One region of the Spirillospora sp. CA-128828 genome, then DNA from elsewhere that is predicted to be linked to it. Evidence: riboswitches for the same ligand, from Rfam matches in the RefSeq annotation. Region 1 holds a riboswitch; the other holds the start of a gene.

What was found. Region 1 has a riboswitch for glycine ahead of gcvT (glycine cleavage system aminomethyltransferase GcvT). Riboswitches for the same ligand answer to the same signal wherever they lie in the genome.
Region 2: another riboswitch for glycine. It lies ahead of gcvP (aminomethyl-transferring glycine dehydrogenase); the one in region 1 lies ahead of gcvT (glycine cleavage system aminomethyltransferase GcvT).

What each region holds. Positions count from the first base shown of each region.
Region 1 is NZ_CP191986.1:7,692,254-7,695,730, forward strand. It holds gene ACQPXG_RS36935 (aldehyde dehydrogenase family protein) at 1-322, shown strand, start outside; gene ACQPXG_RS36940 (3-oxoacyl-ACP reductase) at 337-1,101, shown strand; glycine riboswitch at 1,195-1,290, shown strand; glycine riboswitch at 1,295-1,382, shown strand; gene gcvT (glycine cleavage system aminomethyltransferase GcvT) at 1,456-2,550, shown strand; gene gcvH (glycine cleavage system protein GcvH) at 2,566-2,955, shown strand; gene glyA (serine hydroxymethyltransferase) at 2,952-3,477, shown strand, end outside.
Region 2 is NZ_CP191986.1:4,615,244-4,618,720, reverse strand. It holds gene gcvP (aminomethyl-transferring glycine dehydrogenase) at 1-1,489, opposite strand, end outside; glycine riboswitch at 1,549-1,660, opposite strand; glycine riboswitch at 1,661-1,755, opposite strand; gene ACQPXG_RS22625 (lysylphosphatidylglycerol synthase transmembrane domain-containing protein) at 2,023-3,477, shown strand, end outside.

The sequences.
Region 1 (3,477 bases):
GGCGCTTCCGTCCTGGCAGGACGAGGTCTTCGGGCCGGTCGTCACCGTCGTCCCGTTCGAGGACGAGGCGGACGCGATCCGGCTCGCCAACGACACGCCCTACGGCCTGTCCGGCTCGATCTGGACTCGCGACGTCGGGCGCGCCCTGCGCGCGTCCCGGGCCGTCGAGGCCGGGAACCTGTCGGTGAACTCGCACTCGGCCGTCCGCTACTGGACGCCGTTCGGCGGGTTCAAGCGGTCGGGCCTCGGCCGCGAGCTCGGCCCGGACGCCCTCGACGCGTTCACCGAGACCAAGAACGTCTTCATCTCCACCGAGCAATGACAGGAGTGACATCCATGCAGCGTCTGGAGGGCCGGGTGGCCGTCGTGACCGGCGGCGCGGGCGGCATCGGCCTCGCCACCGTGCGCCGCTTCGCACAGGAGGGCGCCCGGGTCGTCGTCGCCGACGTGGACGAGACCGCCGGCAAGACCGCGGCGGACGAGCTGGACGGCCTTTTCGTCAAGGTGGACGTCACCGTGGAGGACGAGGTCGCGGCGCTCTTCCGGACCGTCCACGACGCCTACGGGCGCATCGACGTGGCGTTCAACAACGCCGGCATCTCCCCACCGGACGACGACTCGATCCTGGAGACGGGCCTGGACGCGTGGAAACGCGTCCAGGAGGTCAACCTCACGAGCGTGTACCTGTGCTGCAAGCACGTCATCCCCTACATGCTCGACCAGGGCAAGGGCTCGATCATCAACACGGCGTCGTTCGTGGCCAAGATGGGCGCGGCGACGTCGCAGATCTCCTACACCGCGTCCAAGGGCGGCGTGCTGGCGATGTCGCGGGAGCTGGGCGTGCAGTTCGCGCGGCAGGGCGTCCGGGTCAACGCGCTGTGCCCCGGCCCGGTCAACACTCCCCTCCTGCGGGAACTGTTCGCCAAGGATCCGGAGCGGGCGGCGCGGCGGCTCGTCCACGTCCCGGTGGGACGGTTCGCCGAGGCGTCCGAGATCGCCGCGGCCGTCGCGTTCCTGGCGTCGGACGACGCGTCCTTCATCACGGCCTCGGAGTTCCTCGTGGACGGCGGCATCTCCGGCGCCTACGTCACCCCGCTGTGAGGTGAGCTGCCACAACCCCGCGGCAACCTGCCATGAGCACAGCAGGGGCCCTTGGGTCTGCGGGGAGAGAAATGCAATAATCGACACCGCCGATGATCCCGTGCGGGAGAGTCCCTGGCAGCCGGCCGGGGACGCCGAAGGAGCAAATCCTCCCCGGAACCTCTCAGGCCCACGGACCGCACGGGCCAGGCGACCTCTGGAAAGCGGGGACCGCGGTCCCCCGCCGAAGGTGAAAGCCCGCCGGGCAGGCGGGTGAAGCTCTCAGGCGCCGATGACAGAGGGGGAGGCACCGAGACGCCCGGTGCGCGAGTGGGACGATGGACCACGCGCGCCCGTGACGAAGGAGCCGAACCCATGTCCGCCGATCCGATCCCCAAGAAGACGCCGCTGCACGACGTCCACCAGGACCTCGGCGCGAATCTCGTCGACTTCGCCGGCTATCTGATGCCGCTGCGCTACGCGAGCGAGACCGCCGAGCACCAGGCCGTCCGCACCGGGGCGGGGCTGTTCGACCTGTCGCACATGGGGGAGATCTTCCTCTCCGGTCCGGGCGCGGGCGCCGCGCTCGACTTCGCGCTGGTCGGGAACCTGTCGCCGATGCCGGTCGGCAAGGCCCGCTACACGATGATCTGCGGGCCGGACGGCGGCGTCCTGGACGACCTGATCGTCTACCGGCTGGCCGACGACACCTGGATGGTCGTCGCGAACGCCGCGAACGCCGCCGTCGTCCGGGAGGCGCTGACCGAGCGGGCCGCGGGCTTCGAGGCCGCCGTGGAGGACCGTTCCGCGTCGTACGCGCTGATCGCCCTGCAGGGCCCGCGTTCGCAGACGATTCTCGAAGGCTTCACCGAGGCGCCGCTCGCCGGCCTCAAGTACTACGCGATCCTCGCCGGGCGGGTCGCGGGCGTCGACGCGCTCGTCGCCCGCACCGGCTACACCGGCGAGGACGGTTTCGAGCTGTTCGTGGACGCGTCCGACGCCGTCGCGCTGTGGAGGGCGCTCGCCGCGGTGGACGGGGTCGTCCCGGCCGGGCTGTCCGCCCGCGACACGCTGCGCCTGGAGGCGGGCATGCCGCTGTACGGGAACGAGCTGACCGCGGAGACCACCCCGTTCGAGGCCGGCCTCGGCCGGGTCGTGAAGCTGGACAAGCCGGGCGACTTCGTCGGAAAGACCGCCCTGGCGGCGCAGGCGCAGACCCCGCCGGGCCGTAGGCTCGTGGGGCTGGTCGCGCGGGGGCGTCGCGCGCCTCGCAAGGGGTACCAGGTCGTCACGTCCGGCGGCACGCCGTGCGGGGTCGTGACGAGCGGCGCCCCGTCGCCCACACTGGGCACGCCGATCGCCATGGCCTACCTCGACAGCGGCGTCGGGGAGACGGGCCTCGCCGTGGACGTCCGCGGCCGGCACGAGCCGGTGGACGTGGTCGAGCTGCCGTTCTACAAGCGTTCCTGAAAGAGAGAAGTGATCGTGAGCGTTCCTGAGGAGCTCCGCTACAGCGAGGAGCACGAGTGGGTGTCGGGCCTCGGCGGCGAGGACGGCATCGTCACGGTCGGCATCACCGCGCACGCCGCCGACGCCCTCGGCGAGATCGTCTACCTCGAGCTGCAGCCCTCCGAGGGCGACGCCGTCGAGGCGGGCGAGCCGTGCGGCGAGGTGGAGTCGACCAAGTCGGTCAGCGACATCTACTCCCCCGTCAGCGGCGAGATCACCGCGATCAACGGTGCCGTGGTGGACGAGCCGAAGGTCATCAACGACGACCCGTACGGCGAGGGCTGGATCTTCAAGGTCCGCATCTCGGAGGAGCCGGGCGACCTGCTCGACTCCGCCGCCTACGACAAGCTGATCGAGGAGTCATGACGTTGTACGACTCGCTCGCGACCGCGGACCCGGAGGTCGCCGAGGCGGTCACCGCCGAGCTGCGGCGGCAGCAGAACACCCTCGAAATGATCGCGTCGGAGAACTTCGCGCCGGTCTCGGTGCTGGAGGCGCAGGGCTCCGTCCTCACCAACAAGTATGCCGAGGGCTACCCGGGCCGGCGCTACTACGGCGGCTGCGAGTACGTCGACGTCACCGAGCAGCTGGCCATCGACCGGGCCAAGGAGCTGTTCGGCGCCGACCACGCGAACGTCCAGCCGCACAGCGGGGCCCAGGCCAACACGGCGGTCTACTTCGCGCTGCTCCAGCACGGCGACACCATCCTCGGCCTCGACCTCGCGCACGGCGGGCACCTCACGCACGGGATGCGGCTGAACTACTCGGGCAAGGTGCTGAACGTGGTGCCGTACCACGTCCGCGCCGAGGACGGCCTGGTCGACATGGACGAGGTCGCCTCGCTCGCGGCCGAGCACCGGCCCAAGATGATCGTGGCGGGCTGGTCGG
Region 2 (3,477 bases), 3.1 Mb from region 1:
TGTCCTGGAGCCTGCGCAGGTAGCGCAGCATCGCGGTCTCGGAGCGGTGCGCGTGGAAGACCGGGTGGGTCAGGTAGGGGCTCTCGCGGCGCAGGGCGTCCGGGAACGCCTCGGCCACCTCGCCTGCGGCCTCGCCGGACGCCGTGACGCCGAACGCCTCCAGCACGGCCGTCACGTGCGCGGGCAGCGTCGTCTCGTCGCAGGCGATCCCGACGTGGTCGGCATCGGCGGGGCGCAGGTTGATCCCGCGGTCGCGGGCCGCCGCGACGACCTCGGCGGCGCGGCCGGGCACGCGGGCGAGGACGGTGTCGAAGAACGCCTCGTGGACGACCTCCACGCCCCCGGCGCGCAGCCCGGCCGCGATCTCGGCGGCGCGGCGGTGCGCCCGCTGCGCGATCGCGGCCAGCCCTTCGGGGCCGTGGTAGACGGCGTACATGCTCGCCATCACGGCGAGGAGGACCTGCGCGGTGCAGATGTTGCTGGTGGCCTTCTCCCGGCGGATGTGCTGCTCGCGGGTCTGCAGCGCGAGCCGGTAGGCGGCGGCGCCGTCCGCGTCGACGGACACGCCGACGAGCCGGCCGGGAAGCTGCCGCTGGATGCCCTCGCCGACCGCCATGTAGCCGGCGTGCGGGCCCCCGAACCCGTAGGGGACGCCGAACCGCTGCGCGGAGCCCACCGCGATGTCGGCGCCGGACTCGCCGGGCGGCCGCAGCAGCGTCAGCGCGAGCAGGTCGGCGGCGACGACCGCCCTGGCGCCGCGCTCGTGCGCCTGCGCGATGACCGGCTCCAGGTCGCGGACGGCGCCGGACGTGCCCGGGTACTGCAGCAGCACGCCGAAGAAGTCGCCGTCCGGCAGCCCGGCGGACAGGTCGGCGGTGACCACCTCGATGCCGAGCGGGATCGCGCGCGTCCGGACGACCTCGATCGTCTGCGGGAGCGTGTCGCCGTCGACGAGGAACGTCCCCGGCTCCTTGCGCTTGGAGACGCGGTGCGCGAGGGCCATCGCCTCGGCGGCGGCGGTGCCCTCGTCCAGCATGGAGGCGTTGGCGACGGGCAGCCCGGTCAGGTCGGCGACGACCGTCTGGAAGTTCAGCAGGGCCTCGAGCCGGCCCTGGGAGATCTCCGGCTGGTAGGGCGTGTAGGCGGTGTACCAGCCGGGGTTCTCCAGCACGTTCCGCATGATCACACCGGGGGTGGTCGTCCCGTGGTAGCCCAGACCGATCATGGAGGTGAGCACGGTGTTGCGGGACGCCAGTTCGCGGAGCCGGTCCAGCGCGGCGGTCTCGCTCAGCGCGGGCGGCAGGTCCAGCGGGCGGGAGGTGCGGATCGCGGCGGGGACCGCGTCGTCGATCAGCGCCTCGATGCCGGAGTAGCCGATGGCGGCGAGCATCCTGGCCTGGTCGGCGGCCGAGGGGCCGACGTGCCGGTCGGCGAAGGCGGAACGGGGGTGCTGCGGCGAGGCCACGGGGGCGAAGAACTGGCCGGTCATGGAGAGCCTCCTGGCTGCTGCGGTCGCTCAGGGCCACCGCCGGCGCGGGCCGGCGGCCGGTCTCCCCCTCTGTCATCGGCACCTGAGAGCTTCACCCGCGCGGCGGGGTTTCCCCTTCGGTGAGCCGCCCTTCCCCGCGTGCGGGGATCGACGCCTGCTTTCCAGAGGTGCCTCGCCCGAGCGGTCCTTTTGCCTGAGAGGTTCCGGGGAGGTTGCCCCTTCGGCGCCCCACGCTGGCGGCGTGGGATCTCTCCCGCACAGGGTCGACGGCATGTCCTGGGACGAACCCTACCCAAAGACGCGTCCGCCGCTCCGTCCCGCCCCCGCTGAGGGGTGGGCCCGCGGCCGCGACGCCGTACCGGCGAGTACGATGTGCTCACTCACCTGGGACGGGACGGCCCCGGGCCACGGGGGCGCAACCGGGGGGCCGCCGGGGTGGACACACGTCCGGCCGGGCGGCGGCCCGCTCGACGGCGCGCCGCCCGGTCTGGGACGCTGATCACGATGACGGACGGTCGGGGCGGCGGTACGGCGTGACACAGACCCACGACGGCGCGGTGCGCCGGAGGCAGGGTGCGACCGCCGGGGTGCCCGTGGACGAGCCCGCGCAGCCGGACCGGATCCGCCGTCCGTCCGACGCGATCAGGTTCGCGGCCTCGGTGGTGGGGCTGGCGGCGGTGATGCTGCTGGTGTCGATCGCGCAGCAGACCACGCACGGCCTGCAGACCGACATCGCCGAGGGCACCGCGCACGCGCCGCGGCTGCTGCTGACGCTGGCGACGCTGGTGTCCAGCTTCGGGGTGCTGGCCGTGCCGGTCGCGTTCGGGATCGAGCGGCTCTTCAACAAGGACGGCACGCGCGTCGCGATCGCGCTGCTGGCCGCCGTGATCGCTTTCGGGATCACGGTGGGCCTGGACGACCTGGTGGTGCGGGCGGCCCCCGGCGGCGTGCTGGACTCGCTCATCTGGGGCGGCACGGAGACGGCGCCGGTGCACACCGACATCGCCCCGGTGATCGCGTTCGTCAGCGCGGTCGGGATGGCGGGCCGCGCCCGCTGGCAGGCCGCGACATGGACCATGATCGGGCTGGCGGCGCTGACCGGGCTCACCGCGTCCTACGCCTCCGTCGCCGCACTCGCGGCCACCTACCTGCTGGGACGCGCCATCGGCCACGGCACCCTCTACGCGGTCGGGACGCCGAACCCCCGTCCGTCCGGCATGACCGTGGTGGCGTCGCTGGAACGGCTCGGGCTGCGCCCGAAACGAGGGGCGCGACTCGACGACCCGGCGGACGACACCGGGGAGGCCCGCCGCTACGGCGTCGTCCTCGCCTCTTGCCCTGCGGACGGGTACGGCGCGCGGCTCCCGGCGGGGCGCGGCCCGCACGGCGACTGGGACCTGGAGGTCCGCGTCCTCGACCGCGACCAGCAGACCGCGGGCCTGCTCTACCGCGTGTGGCGGCTGCTGCGGCTGCGGGCCGCGACGACCGGGCGGACGCTGCGGTCGCTGCGCCGGTCCCTGGAGCTCGAGTCGCTGATGGCGTACGCCGTGGACGCGGCGGGCGTCCGGACCCCGCGGCTGGTCGGGACGTGCGAGGTCGGCACGGAGGCGGCGCTGCTGGCCTACGAGCACGTGCCGGGGCGGCGGCTCGGGGACGTCTCCGACGACGAGATCACCGACGCACTGCTGACGGACGTGTGGCGGCAGCTCCGGTCCCTGCAGGCGGGGCGGCTCGCGCATCGCCGGCTGGAGGGCGACGCGGTCCTCGTCGGCGAGGACGGGCGCGCCTACGTCACCGATCTGCGGTCCGGGGAGACGGCGGCGGGCGACCTGGCGCTGCGTCTGGACCTCGCCCAGCTGCTCACCACGCTGGCTCTGCGGGCCGGGCCCGAGCGGGCCGTCCGCACGGCCGCGCCGGTGCTGGGCGAGGAGGCGCTGGGCGGGGCGGTGCCGCTGCTGCAGCGGGTGGCGCTGTCCCGGGCGACGCGC